One region of the Streptomyces sp. NPDC007808 genome, then DNA from elsewhere that is predicted to be linked to it. Evidence: riboswitches for the same ligand, from Rfam matches in the RefSeq annotation. Region 1 holds a riboswitch; the other holds the start of a gene.
The links. A riboswitch is a leader RNA that binds a small molecule or an ion and turns the genes downstream of it on or off. The one in region 1 is predicted to bind S-adenosylmethionine.
Positions count from the first base shown of each region.

Region 1 (7,299 bases):
GAGTTGATCTCCTCGGCGAGCCGCTGCACCTCGGCCGTGTAGTCCCGGTACACCGCCAGGTCCTGCCGCGAGGGGTAGGCGAAGGCCACGTGCGTCACCCGCTCGCGCCACTCGGGGTGGTCGTCGAGCAGCTGCCGGTACGCCAGCAGGCCCCGAGCGATGTTCTTGGACAGCTCGGTCCGGTCGACCCGCACGATCGTCCGGCGGGCGCTCCCGTCGGGTGCCGCACCGATCTCGCCCTTCAGCGCCGTCATCCGCTCGACGACGTCGGCCTCACGGGAACGTGCCCTCAGGAAGTCCGCGTCCGCCCCCAGCCCGTGCACCCCGACCCGGGTGCCGCCGAGCCCTCCGGCGAACCGGTCGCAGCACGCCTCGAACGCGTCCGCCCACCGCCGGGTGAGGAAGCCCAGCCGGTCCGCGCCGAGCATGCCGCGCAGCACCTGCCCGGCCACGTCGTCCGGCAGCATCCGGAAGTACTCCGGCGGTGCCCAGGGCGTGTGCGAGAAGTGGCCGATCCTGAGGTCCGGGCGCAGCTCGCGGAGCATGCCCGGCACCAGGGTCAGGTGGTAGTCCTGCACGACCACCGCGGCACCCGGCGCCGCCTCCTCGGCCAGCGCCTCGGCGAACGCCCGGTTGTAGGTCTCGTACGACGCCCACCGGCGCCGGAACTCCGCGTCGAAGACCGGTTCCAGAGGCGTCTGGTAGAGCATGTGGTGCACGAACCACAGCACCGAGTTCGCGATGCCGTTGTACGCGTCGGAGTGCACCTCGGCAGGGATGTCGAGCATCCGCACGCCGCCCCGGCCCGCCCCCGCGACTCCGCGCCGGACCGCCTCCCGGTCGCCGTCGGAGAGCGCGGAGCACACCCACAGCGCGTCCGCGTCCGAGCCGATCGCGGACAGCCCCGAGACCAGCCCGCCGCCGCCGCGCTTGGCGTTCAGCGAACCGTCCGCGGCCACCGTGTACGAAACCGGGCCGCGGTTCGACGCGACCAGCACTTTTGCAGCACCCTGCGTGGAAGCCATACGCCTCAACCTAGCCCGGCACGGAAACGCTCAAACGTGCGGTTCCACTCAGTGGCGGGCCTGTATACGGCCCGTGTGCGACACCTACGCGACCCGCCGCGCCGCGTACTCGGCGATCTCCACCATGGGCGGCCGCTCCTCGGTGTCCACGGAGTACGTGCGCGGCTCGAACCCGTCCTCACCGCGCTCGAACTGGGTCAGGCAGGGACGTACGAGATGCCCGCGGGCCAGCCGCAGCTGGGCCGTGCGGTAGATCGCCGCGGACATGCGGCCCAGGGCCTGTCCGTCCTGGTGGCGGTGCTTGCGCACACCCACGTCCACCTGGGCCAGGGCGTCCAGGCCCACCAGGTGCAGGGCGTCGACCAGCATGCCCAGCTCCACGCCGTACCCGACCGGGAACGGCAGCTGCTCCAGCAGCGAGCGGCGGGCCGCGTACTCGCCGCCCAGCGGCTGCACGAAACCGGCCAGCTGCGGCCAGTGCATGTTCAGCAGCGGGCGTGCCATCAGCTCGGTGACCCGGCCGCCCTGTCCGGCCGCGGCGCCCAGGGGGCGGTCGTACATCGCCTTGACCAGGTCGACGCCCGGCTCGGTGAGCAGCGGGCCCACGATGCCGGAGACGAAGTCCGAGGAGAACTCCTTCAGGTCGGCGTCGATGAAGCAGATGACATCCCCACGGGTGACGAGCAGGGAGCGCCACAGGACCTCGCCCTTGCCGGGCACGGCCGGCAGGCGCGGCAGGATCTCGTCCCGGTGCACCACGGTCGCGCCGGCCGCCGCGGCCACCTCGGAGGTGCGGTCGGTGGACCCGGAGTCGACGACGACGATCTCGTCGACCAGCGGAATCTGCCGTATCAGGTCGTGTCGGATGATCGCGACGATGTCGCCGACGGTCTCCTCCTCGTTGAGCGCCGGCAGCACGACGGAGACCGACTGGCCCGAACGCTGCTTGGCGGCCAGTACGTGGTGCAGCGGGCGGTCGGACACGGACCAGGAGCGGGTGCTCAGCCAGCGCTCGACTTCTTCCAGCACGGTCGGCTGCTCCTCACTGTTGTCTCGCGGTTCGGACGACTATCTCAACTGTCCTGGCCGTCGGTTACAGTCTTGGACAACGCGGATGACCATCGCATGTCCAGGGTCGGCCGCGGTTCACAACCGCATACAGCTCATCCAGAGGGGCAGAGGGAAACGGCCCGATGAAGCCCCGGCAACCCTCCAGTCGGTACTCGTAGGTCACTGGCGACCACTTCGCGAGGCTCCCGGCTTGGGAAGGTGCCAAATCCGTCTCACGGCGAAGTGCGTCGTGAGGAAGATGAGGAGAAAGGGCCTCGCCTCACATGGCTGTGCAGACTGTTGCAAGCACCACGGAATCCACCGTAGACCTCGGTCCCGCCGCGGCGCTGTCCTGCCGCGAGTGCGGTCACCGGGTACCCCTCGGACCGGTCTTCGCGTGCGAGGAGTGTTTCGGCCCGCTGGAGATCGCGTACGACTTCTCGGCCTACGAAACCGAGGAGCTCCGCAGGCGGATCGAGGCGGGACCCGCGAACATCTGGCGCTACGCGCCCCTGCTGCCCGTCCCGGCGGACGTGGCGACCAAGCCGAACATCAACCCCGGCTGGACCCAGCTCGTCCAGGCCGACAATCTCGCGGCCGAACTCGGTGTCGAGGCCGGCAAGCTGTTCGTCAAGGACGACTCCGGCAACCCGACGCACTCCTTCAAGGACCGTGTCGTCGCCCAGGCCCTGGAGGCGGCCCGCGCCTTCGGCTTCACCACGCTCTCCTGCTCCTCCACCGGCAACCTGGCCGGTGCCGTCGGCGCCGCCGCCGCGCGCGCCGGCTTCCGCTCGTGCGTGTTCATCCCGCACGACCTGGAGCAGGGCAAGGTCGTCATGGCCGCCGTCTACGGCGGTGACCTCGTCGGCATCGAGGGCAACTACGACGACGTGAACCGGTTCTGCTCCGAGCTGATCGGCGACCCGGCCGGTGAGGGCTGGGGCTTCGTCAACGTCAACCTGCGGCCGTACTACGCCGAGGGCTCCAAGACCCTGGCGTACGAGATCTGCGAGCAGCTCGGCTGGCGGCTGCCCGACCAGATCGTGGTGCCGATCGCGTCCGGCTCGCAGCTCACGAAGATCGACAAGGGTCTTCAGGAGCTGATCAAGCTCGGGCTGGTCGAGGACCGGCCGTACAAGATCTTCGGGGCGCAGGCGGAGGGCTGCTCGCCGGTGTCGGCCGCCTTCAAGGCCGGCCACGACGTGGTCCGCCCCCAGAAGCCGAACACCATCGCCAAGTCCCTCGCGATCGGCAACCCGGCCGACGGTCCGTACGTCCTCGACATCGCGCGCCGCACGGGCGGTGCGGTGGAGGACGTGACCGACGAGCAGGTCGTCGACGCGATCAAGGTGCTCGCCCGGACCGAGGGCATCTTCGCGGAGACCGCTGGCGGGGTGACGGTGGGCGTCACGAAGAAGCTGATCGACAACGGTCTGCTCGACCCCGCCAAGACCACCGTCGTCCTCAACACCGGCGACGGCCTGAAGACCCTCGACGCGGTGGCCGGTACCGGCCTCACCGCCACCATCCGCCCGAACCTGGACTCCTTCCGAGAGGCTGGCCTCGCATGAGCGTGACCGTCCGCATCCCCACCATCCTGCGCACCTACACCGGCGGTCGGGCCGAGGTCTTTGCCGAGGGCACGAACCTCGGCGAGGTCATCGCCGACCTGGAGAAGAACCACACCGGGATCGCCGCTCGTGTTCTCGACGACCAGGGCAAGCTGCGCCGGTTCGTCAACGTGTACGTCAACGACGACGACGTGCGCTTCGAGCAGGGGCTGGAGACGGCCACCCCGGACGGAGCGGGCGTTTCCATCATCCCGGCCGTCGCCGGCGGCTGAACACGGCTGACCGAATGACCGATCATTACCTTCGGTAACCCCAATTACCGAGAGTTCATCGAATTGCCCCCACCGTGAGAGAAGCGGAGGGGGCAATTCTGTGTGGTTGAGCGAGGTACAGTTGGGGAACGCGCTGCCGATCCCTGAGTCGACAGCCCTGGATTTCTGCCGCATGCCCGACAAGAAGTAGCCAAACTGTGTGGGTTTTATGCGGCTTTTGTCATGTTTGCCGGGCCCGACTTGACCTGAAGTCAGAGGAATTGTCCCCACATTCCCGACCGGCCGTGCCCGGATTTCTCGTCCGATTGACCTGTTGCAGACGGCAGTTGGGCAGATACATTCAGCCGCGGTCGACGCGTTCCGGCGCACGCCCCCGACCGATGGGGGGTGAGGTCTGACCCGGATCCGCGAAGTGTGGATCTGTGCAAGGGCCAGTAATAGGGGAGTTAGGCATGGCTCAGGGCACCGTCAAGTGGTTCAACGCGGAGAAGGGGTACGGCTTCATCGCGGTCGACGGTGGTGCGGATGTTTTCGTCCACTACAGCGCGATCCAGATGGACGGGTACCGCACCCTGGAGGAAGGTCAGCGGGTCGATTTCGAGATCTCGCAGGGCCAGAAGGGGCCGCAGGCGGACATGGTCCGTCTGGCGACCAGCTGAAGCACGCGTCGACACTGCAGCGACGTTCTTCGAAGGGTCCGCACCTCCCGGGGTGCGGGCCCTTCGCCATGCCCGGGGTCCCTCGAAGCCCGTGTGCGCCGGGGCGTGCGCCCCGCCCGAACACCGAGAGCCGCTTGCACCCGTCCGTCACCCGACCGCCGCCCCTCAATGAGCGCCCGCTTCGCGAGCGCGCCTTGCACTCTCCTGGGTCGAGTGCTAATCATTGGCGTTAGCACTCTGAAGGTGAGAGTGACAACGAAGGACCGGGTCGGTGAGGCCCGCAAGCCGGGTGGGGCAAGGAACCACGAGGCAGGCAGGCCGTCCGTCGCGGGCGCGGGCGCGGTCCGAAGGAATCACCCCCAGTCCTGGAGGGACCACTTCACATGGCCAAGATCATCGCGTTCGACGAGGAGGCGCGGCGCGGCCTCGAGCGCGGCATGAACCAGCTCGCGGACGCCGTGAAGGTGACGCTCGGCCCCAAGGGTCGCAACGTCGTCCTCGAGAAGAAGTGGGGCGCCCCCACGATCACCAACGATGGTGTGTCCATCGCCAAGGAGATCGAGCTCGAGGACCCGTACGAGAAGATCGGCGCCGAGCTGGTCAAGGAAGTCGCCAAGAAGACGGACGACGTCGCCGGTGACGGTACGACCACCGCGACCGTTCTCGCCCAGGCCCTGGTCAAGGAAGGCCTGCGCAACGTAGCCGCCGGCGCCAACCCGATGGCCCTCAAGCGCGGTATCGAGAAGGCCGTCGAGGCCGTCTCCGCCGCCCTGCTGGAGCAGGCCAAGGATGTCGAGACCAAGGAGCAGATCGCCTCCACGGCCTCCATCTCCGCCGCCGACACCCAGATCGGCGAGCTCATCGCCGAGGCCATGGACAAGGTCGGCAAGGAAGGCGTCATCACCGTCGAGGAGTCCCAGACCTTCGGTCTGGAGCTGGAGCTCACCGAGGGTATGCGCTTCGACAAGGGCTACATCTCGGCGTACTTCGCCACCGACATGGAGCGTATGGAGGCCGTCCTCGACGACCCGTACATCCTGATCGCCAACTCCAAGATCTCCTCGGTCAAGGACCTGCTTCCGCTGCTTGAGAAGGTCATGCAGTCGGGTAAGCCGCTGCTGATCATCGCCGAGGACGTCGAGGGCGAGGCCCTGTCGACCCTGGTCGTCAACAAGATCCGCGGCACCTTCAAGTCCGTCGCCGTCAAGGCCCCGGGCTTCGGCGACCGCCGCAAGGCCATGCTCGGCGACATCGCCATCCTCACGGGCGGCGAGGTCATCTCCGAGGAGGTCGGCCTCAAGCTGGAGAACGCCACGCTCGACCTGCTGGGCAAGGCCCGCAAGGTCGTCATCACCAAGGACGAGACCACCATCGTCGACGGTGCCGGCTCCTCCGAGCAGGTCAACGGCCGGGTGAACCAGATCCGCGCCGAGATCGAGAACAGCGACTCGGACTACGACCGCGAGAAGCTGCAGGAGCGCCTGGCGAAGCTCGCCGGCGGCGTCGCGGTCATCAAGGCCGGTGCCGCCACCGAGGTGGAGCTCAAGGAGCGCAAGCACCGCATCGAGGACGCCGTGCGCAACGCCAAGGCGGCCGTCGAGGAGGGCATCGTCGCCGGTGGTGGCGTGGCCCTGCTGCAGGCCTCCCAGGTCTTCGAGAAGCTGGAGCTGGAGGGTGACGAGGCGACCGGCGCCAACGCCGTGAAGCTCGCGCTGGAGGCCCCGCTGAAGCAGATCGCCGTCAACGGTGGTCTTGAGGGCGGCGTCGTCGTGGAGAAGGTCCGCAACCTCGCCGTCGGTCACGGCCTGAACGCCGCGACCGGTGAGTACGTCGACATGATCGCCGAGGGCATCATCGACCCGGCGAAGGTGACCCGTTCCGCGCTGCAGAACGCCGCCTCCATCGCCGCGCTGTTCCTCACCACCGAGGCCGTCATCGCCGACAAGCCGGAGAAGGCCGCCGCGCCCGCCGGTGGCGGCATGCCGGGCGGTGACATGGACTTCTGATCCCTCGCGGATCGGGCTCGTCCTACCGAGGGCGGCACTCCCTGGAGACAGGGGGTGCCGCCCTCGGGCGTGTCCGGGGTCACGGCCGGAGGGGGTGGGACGGGGAATGCGGCGCCCGTACGATCAGTTGCTTAAGAGGCTGCAACAATGCAGGCGCACATACCTACCGGTTTGCAGACCCCACCCCCGAGGAGACCCGCGTGACCGTCACCGAGACCCCCGCCTCCCGTGCGGCCCAGATCCTGTCCCGGCCCGCCGTGATCAACGGTCTGACCGTGCCGAACCGCATCGCGATGGCCCCGATGACGCGCATGTTCTCGCCGGGCGGCGTTCCCGGCGAGGACGTGGTGTCGTACTACGCCCGCCGCGCCGCCGCCGGCGTCGGTCTGATCGTGACCGAGGGGACGTACGTCGGTCACGACTCGGCAGGGCAGAGCGACCGCGTCCCGCGGTTCCACGGTGAGGAGCAGCTCGCGGGCTGGGCGAAGGTCGCCGAGGCGGTGCACGCGGCGGGCGGCACGATCGTCCCGCAGCTGTGGCACATCGGCATGGTCCGCAAGCAGGGCCAGCCGCCTTTCGCGGACGCCCCCGCCGTCGGCCCCTCCGGTCTGCGCATCGGCGCGACCGAGCCCACGGGCAAGGTGATGACCCGGAGCGATCTGGACGACGTCATCGGCGCCTTCGCGCAGGCCGCCGCGGACGCCGAGCGCATCGGC
Region 1 covers NZ_JBIAEQ010000007.1:151,676-158,974, forward strand. Annotated here, with positions in the region: gene ACFYNL_RS26195 (trehalose-6-phosphate synthase) at 1-1,025, opposite strand, end outside; gene ACFYNL_RS26200 (glucosyl-3-phosphoglycerate synthase) at 1,110-2,054, opposite strand; SAM riboswitch class I at 2,186-2,341, shown strand; gene thrC (threonine synthase) at 2,360-3,646, shown strand; gene ACFYNL_RS26210 (MoaD/ThiS family protein) at 3,643-3,918, shown strand; gene ACFYNL_RS26215 (cold-shock protein) at 4,371-4,577, shown strand; gene groL (chaperonin GroEL) at 4,961-6,583, shown strand; gene ACFYNL_RS26225 (NADH:flavin oxidoreductase) at 6,784-7,299, shown strand, end outside.

Region 2 (7,299 bases), on a different contig from region 1:
CGGCAGGGCCGGCCGAACGGTACTGCGGTCGCCGGCGCCGGTGACGTACGGGCTCATCACCGTGTGCTGCCTGATCTTCCTGATCGGGCCGGCGGCGGGGCTGAATCCGGGGTACGGCGTCGGCGACGGGCTGCTCGCGGCGCAGCGGGCCTACTTCCACCGCTGGGGCGTGGTGCCCGCAGAGCTCTTCGAGGGCGCGCCCCGGGCCGCCCTCACCCCCGCCACGGCCCTGTTCGTCCACGGAAGCTGGGTGCACCTGCTCGGCAACATGCTCTTCCTCTACGTCTTCGGGGTGATGGCGGAGGAACGGATGGGCCGCCTCCAGTTCACGCTCTTCTACCTCGGCTGCGGCTACCTGGCCCTGCTGGGCTACGCGGCCGCCAACGACGACTCCACGCAGTCCCTGGTCGGCGCGTCCGGGGCGATCTCAGCGGTCCTCGGCGCGTTCCTGTTCCTCTTCCCCGCGGCACGCGTCACAAGCCTGCTGCCCTTCCTGCTCTTCCTGCCGCTGCGCTTCCCGGCGTGGGTCGTGCTGCCCTTCTGGGCGGCCCTGCAGTGGGTGGCGGCGGGGCGTGCGGACCAGGGGCCCGGGGTGGCGTATCTGGCGCACCTGGTCGGGTTCGGGGTGGGGTTCGGTTACGCGTGGGCCCGATTCGGCCGTACGACTAAAGTGAGTGCCGCCCCTGCTCCGGCCCCCGAGGGAGAGAACCAGCCGTGATCACCGCGATCGTCCTCATCAAGACCAGCGTGGACCGGATTCCCGAGATCGCGGAGTCGATCGCCGCGCTGGAGAACGTCAGCGAGGTCTTCTCGGTCACCGGGACCTACGACCTGATCGCCATGGTGCGGGTGAAGCAGCACGAGGACCTCGCCGAGGTCATCCCCGGCCGGATCAGCAAGATCCCCGGTGTGGAGGGGACGGACACGCACGTGGCCTTCCGCACCTACTCGCAGCACGACCTGGAGGCCGCCTTCGCCATCGGCCTGGACAGCTGACGGCAGCCGGGGCGCCCGGGCCCCGCACTCCCGGCCGAAGAGTGCCTGGTGATCACCGCCGAGGGCACCCTGGCCCACCGGACGCCCCGCGGCAGGGTGCCGACCTGCGCGGCCCCGCGTGCCGAGCTCCCCGGCCGTCCGGTGCCGGCCCCGGCGGGCACGCCCGGCGAGGGCACGCAGGAGGTGCCGGGCGTGGAGCCCGCCGCGGCATGCTGTCCGCGGAGCCGGGCACGCACGCCAGGGCGTCCGATCCGCAGGCTCACGCCGACGTGTCGGGCACGCAACGCCCGTCCTCCGTACGGTAGTTCCACTTCGCCCCGTCCGCGACGAGCTCCTTCACGGCCCGTACGAACCGCTCCACGTGCTCGTCCGGCGTACCCGCGCCGAAGCTCACGCGGACGGCGTTGAGGGACTTCTCACCCGGGGCCGCCTCGGGCGCGCCGCACTCCCCCTGCGTCTGCGGGTCACTGCCGAGCAGCGTGCGGACGAGAGGGTGGGCGCAGAACAGGCCGTCCCGCACCCCGATGCCGTACTCGGCGGAGAGCGCGGCGGCGAAGTGCGAGCTGTTCCAGCCGGCGACCACGAAGGAGATCACGCCGACGCGCGGGGCGTCGTCGCCGAAGAGGGACAGGACCCGGACCTCCGGGACCTCGGCGAGGCCCGCGCGGACCTTCTCGATCAGGAACCGCTCGCGGGCGACCAGCTCGTCGAAACCGGCCTCGGTGAGGGCCCTGCAGGCGGAGGCGATGGAGTAGGCGCCGATGACGTTCGGGGAGCCGGCCTCGTGCCGGGCGGCACTGTCGTGCCACTGCACGTCGACTGCGCCGTCCGCGCGCCGGGTGACCGTGCGGCTGGCACCGCCGCCCGCGAGGTACGGCTCGGCCTCGCGCAGCCAGTCGGCGCGCCCGGCCAGGACGCCGGACCCGAACGGCGCGTACAGCTTGTGACCGGAGAAGGCGACCCAGTCGACGTCCAGATCACGCACGCTCACCGGGTGGTGCGGGGCGAGTTGGGCGGCGTCGAGCACGATCCGGGCACCGTGCGCGTGCGCCGCCGCCGCCAACTCCCGTACCGGCCACAGCTCACCGGTGACGTTCGAGGCGCCGGTGACGCAGACCAGGGCCGGGCCGTACGGGTCGCGGTCGGCTAGGGCGCGCTCCAGGGTCTCCACGGCCTGGCGCGGAGTGCGGGGCGCGTCGAGGTAGGTGACGAGGGCGCCGCGCCAGGGCAGCAGCGCGGCGTGGTGCTCGGTCTCGAAGACGAACACCTGGCAGTCGGCGGGGACGGCGGCGGCGAGGAGGTTGAGCGAGTCGGTGGTGGACCGGGTGAACACGACCTGGTCGGTGTCCCGGCAGTCGAGGAACTCGCCGACCGTGCGCCGGGCGTTCTCGAAGAGGTCGGTGGACAGCTGGGAGAGGTACCCGGCGCCCCGGTGGACGCTGCCGTAGTACGGCGCGTAGGCGGCGACATCGTCCCAGACGCGCTGGAGGGCGGGCGCGCTGGCGGCGTAGTCGAGCGCCGCGTAGGTGACCTCGCCGCCGGTGACGAGCGGGACGGTGACATCCCTGCCGAGAACAGGCAGCGGGGCACAAACGGACTGGGCGGCGGCAACGGTGGAGACGGACATGGCGCAACTCCCGTGAAGGCAGACGAGATTCGCCGCGGAACCCGCAGGGCTCGACGCGGTGAAGGAAAAGGGAACGAAAAAGGAACGCGGAGGCGGGGCTCTGCGGCCCTATCGCATTCGCTTGCTCACGGAAGGCTCCTCGACGACCAGGACCCCTGGCTGATCGAAGGGGTCCGCGCTTGCCGCAGACCTCGCTGCCTGCGGCCTGGTCTTCACCCGGGGCACCCCGCCACGGACGGAGGGTTGCCGGACAGTCGGCCGGGGCCTCATGACTGTCACTCATGACCTGAACAGGAACGTACGTGAAGTGATCGATGTCCCGCAACCCGTGTCCGGATCGCGGGACATCCCCCGAGCCCCGCTACGCGTTGCTGGCGGCCACCCAGCGCTCCAGCGTCCGCTTCGCCGCCCCGGAGTCGATCGACTCCGCCGCCCTCGCCATCCCGAGCCGGATCTGCTCGGCGAGCGGAGCGTCCGTCGGCTCCGACGCCACCAGCGCCGCGGCCGAGTTGAGCAGGACGGCGTCCCGCACCGGACCGGGCTCGCCGTCCAGGAGGCGGCGGGCGACCTCCGCGTTGTACGACGCGTCCGCGCCCCGCAGCGCCTCCACGGGCACCAGCTCGATACCGACCTCGCGCGGGTCGAACGCCTCCTCGGTCACCTTGCCGTCGCGCACCACCCACACCCGTGACGTGGCCGTCGTCGTCAGCTCGTCGAGGCCGTCGTCGCCGCGGAAGACCAGCGCGGACGAGCCGCGCTCGGCCAGAACGCCGGCGATGAGCCCCGCCATCCGGGTGTCGAAGCAGCCGACGGCGGAGGCGGTGACCCGGGCGGGGTTGGTCAGCGGGCCGAGCAGGTTGAACGAGGTCGGGATGCCCAGGTCCCGCCGTACGCCACCGACGAACCGCATGGAGGGGTGGAACTTCGCCGCGAAGCAGAAGGTGATCCCGGCCTCCTCCACCACCCTGGCCACGCCCTCCGGCGCCAGGTCCAGGTTGATGCCGAGCTTCTCCAGCACGTCGGACGAGCCGCTCGCCGAGGACGACGCCCGGTTGCCGTGCTTGACGACCTTCGCCCCGGCGCCCGCGATCACGATGGCGGACATGGTCGAGATGTTGACCGTCTTGGCCCGGTCCCCGCCGGTGCCGACGATGTCCACGGCCGGGCCGGGGATGTGCAGCGGCTGCGCGTGGGCGTACATCGCCTCGACGAGGCCGTTGACCTCCTCGACCGTCTCGCCCTTGGCCCGCAGCGCCACCATGAATCCGGCGATCTGCGCGTCCGAGGCCTCACCGCTCATGAAGCGGTCCATCGCCCAGGCCGTGTCGCCGGCGCTCAGGTCCTGTCCACCGAGCAGCGCGCTCAGCACCTCGGGCCAGGAACGGCCCGCCGCGGTGTCGCCTCCAGCGGGGGTCACAGCGCTCATAAGCCGCTCCAGGGTCAGTTGTGGTGTCCCGGCCCCCGGGACACGAGTCTCGACGAGGTCCACCCTATCCAGCCGCGGGACACGGAGAAGGGCCCCGTCCGAAGACCGGACGGGGCCCTTCTGCCGTGGCGTGCGCAGCGATCAGTGGTGGCCGTGGCCGCTCGTGATCTCCTTGTACTCCTCGACGGTCGGCTTGGGAATCTGACCGTCCTCGCCGAAGTACGACTCGCTGAGCTTGGCGCGCAGCTTCTCCGAGCCCTTCACCTTGCGCTCGACGCCGTTCTCGTCGACCGTCGGGCCGATTTCGAGCGGCTTGTACTGCTCGTGCGCGGTGAGGGTGTGCAGCGCGTCCTGGCTGAGCGGCTCGTGCACCTCGATGAACTCACCGTGCGGCAGGCGCTTGATGATGCCGGACTCGCGACCGTGCAGCACCTTGTCCTTGTCCCGGCGCTGCAGGCCGAGGCAGATCCGCTTGGTGACGACGAAGGCGATGACCGGTCCGACGAAGAACCCGATGCGGACGAACCAGGTGACCGCGTTGATCGACAGGTGGAAGTGGGTGGCGATGATGTCGTTGCCACCACCGATCAGCATGATCATGTACCCGGTGACCCAGGCGACACCGAAGGCCGTACGGGTCGGGGCGTTGCGCGGGCGGTCGAGCAGGTGGTGCTCGCGCTTGTCACCGGTGACCCAGGACTCGATGAACGGGTAGAGGGCGATCACGGCGAGGAAGAGACCGAACAGCACCAGCGGGACGAAGACGCCCAGGACGAGCGTGTGACCCCAGAAGTTGATCTCCCAGCCCGGCATGGCGCGGACGAGACCCTCGGCGAAGCCCATGTACCAGTCGGGCTGGGCGCCCGTGGACACGTAGTCGGGCCGGTAGGGGCCCAGGGCCCAGATCGGGTTGACGGACGCGATGCCGGCGATGAGCGCGATGACACCGAAGACCAGGAAGAAGAAGCCTCCGGCCTTGGCCATGTAGACCGGCAGCAGCGGCATGCCGACGACGTTCTTGTTGCTCTTGCCGGGACCCGCGAACTGCGTGTGCTTGTGGTAGAAGACCAGGATCAGGTGGCCGACCACCAGACCGAGCATGATGCCCGGCAGCAGCAGGATGTGGATCGAGTAGAAGCGGGCCACGAAGTCGGTGCCCGGGAACTCGCCGCCGAACAGGAACATCGAGATGTACGTACCGACGATCGGCACGGACAGGATGGCGCCCTGGGTGAAGCGGACACCGGTGCCGGAGAGCAGGTCGTCCGGGAGCGAGTAACCGGTGAAACCGGTGAACATGCCCAGGACGAACAGCAGGAAGCCGAACAGCCAGTTGATCTCACGCGGCTTGCGGAACGCGCCGGTGAAGAAGACGCGCATCATGTGCACGAACATGCCGGCGAGGAAGATGATCGCCGCCCAGTGGTGGATCTGCCGGATGAGCAGACCACCGCGCACGTCGAAGGAGATGTGCAGGGTCGAGCTGAACGCCTCACTCATCAGCTGTCCCTGGAGCGGGACGTAACTGCCGTGGTACTCCACCTCGTTCATCGACGGGTGGAAGAACAGCGTCAGGTACACACCCGTGAGGATGATGATGATGAAGCTGTAGAGGCAGACCTCACCCAACATGAACGACCAGTGGTCGGGGAAGATCTTGCGCATGTTGGCCTTGGCCAGGGAGTAGATCCCGAGCCGGCCGTCCGCCCAGTCGGCGACGCGCTCGCCGGCCGGTGCCTTCCCGCGCGAGCGGGACTCTGTCTTCTCGGTGGTGCTCATCCGCGCTCCCAGAATGCAGGACCGACGGGCTCTTCGAAGTCGCCGAGCGCCTCGAGGTAGCCCTCGTCGTTCACGCCGATGCGCAGCTGCGGCAGGGCGTGACCGGCCGGGCCGAAGATCACTCGGGCACCGTCGGAGAGGTCGAAGGTGGACTGGTGGCAGGGGCAGAGCACGTGGTGCGTCTGCTGCTCGTACAGGGAGATCGGGCAACCGACGTGGGTGCAGATCTTCGAGTACGCGACGATGCCCTCGTGCGACCATTCGAGCTCGCGCTTGTCCTTGATGTCGTCGGGCTGGAGCCGGACGATCATCAGGGCGGCCTTGGCGATCTCGTTCTGGAAGCCGTGGTCGTGCTCCTCCAGGCCCTCCGGCTTGGCGAAGGTGAGGGAGCCGGCCGCGACGTCCGAGGGACGCAGCGGCTCGTTGGTGTTCATGTTGACGAGCAGCTTGCCCTTGGACCACATGGTGTGGCGCAGCTTGGTGCCGGGCAGCGGGCCGAGGTCACGCAGCAGCACGACGCCGGAGAGCGGGAACAGGGCCAGCGCACCGAACATGGTGTTGCGGATCAGCTTGCGGCGACCCAGCGCGGACTCCTTGGCGCCCTGCTTGAAGTCGGCCATGACCTTGGCCTTGACCTCGGGCGACGCCTGGATCGGGTGCCGCTCGTCCGCGACCTCCACGTCGGACATCAGGGTGCGGGCCCAGTGGACCGCACCCGCGCCGATGCAGAACAGCGCGAGGCCGAGGGTCACACCGAGCGCGAAGTTCAGCGCGCTGATGTGGCCCAGCGGGAAGATGAAGACCGACTTGTCGACGGGGATCGCCACGAACGAGGCGATGAAGCCGACGGTGGCCAGCATCGACAGCGTGAACAGCAGGGCGACCGTACGCTCGGACCGCTTGGCGGCCCGCTCGTCGATGTCCTGGATCCGGTGCTCGTGCGGCGGCAGACCAGGGTCGGCGAAGGGGTCCTTCTCGTCCGCCAGCGCGACGTGGGCGTCCTGCTCAGCCGGCAGGTTCTCTTCTGGAATGTCTTGGCTACTCATGACTTCTTGGCCTTTGCGGTCCGAGCGGCGACCCACACAGCGACGGCGATCAGGCCGCCGAGGCCGAAGATCCAGCCGAACAGACCCTCGCTGACCGGCCCGAGGCCGCCCAGCTCCAAGCCGCCGGGGTTCTCCGTCTCATCGCTGTTGACCGCGTGCAGGTACGCGATGATGTCCTTCTTGTTCTGCTCCGACAGCGTGGTGTCGGGGAACGACGGCATGTTCTGCGGGCCGGTCTGCATGGCCTCGTAGATGTGCTTCGGGTCGACACCCTCGAGCGAAGGCGCGTACTTGCCGTGCGTCAGCGCGCCGCCCTTACCGGTGAAGTTGTGGCACTGGGCGCAGTTGTTGCGGAAGAGGTCGCCGCCCTTGGCGATGTCCGCTCCCTCGGGGCCGTACTGCTCCTCGGTCGGGACGGCCGGGCC
Region 2 covers NZ_JBIAEQ010000002.1:180,624-187,922, forward strand. Annotated here, with positions in the region: gene ACFYNL_RS07045 (rhomboid family intramembrane serine protease) at 1-718, shown strand, start outside; gene ACFYNL_RS07050 (Lrp/AsnC family transcriptional regulator) at 715-996, shown strand; gene ACFYNL_RS07055 (aminotransferase class V-fold PLP-dependent enzyme) at 1,256-2,623, opposite strand; SAM riboswitch class IV at 2,794-2,910, opposite strand; gene trpD (anthranilate phosphoribosyltransferase) at 2,985-4,049, opposite strand; gene ACFYNL_RS07065 (cytochrome bc complex cytochrome b subunit) at 4,191-5,828, opposite strand; gene ACFYNL_RS07070 (Rieske 2Fe-2S domain-containing protein) at 5,825-6,874, opposite strand; gene ACFYNL_RS07075 (c-type cytochrome) at 6,871-7,299, opposite strand, start outside.
Region 2: another riboswitch for S-adenosylmethionine. It lies ahead of ACFYNL_RS07055 (aminotransferase class V-fold PLP-dependent enzyme); the one in region 1 lies ahead of thrC (threonine synthase).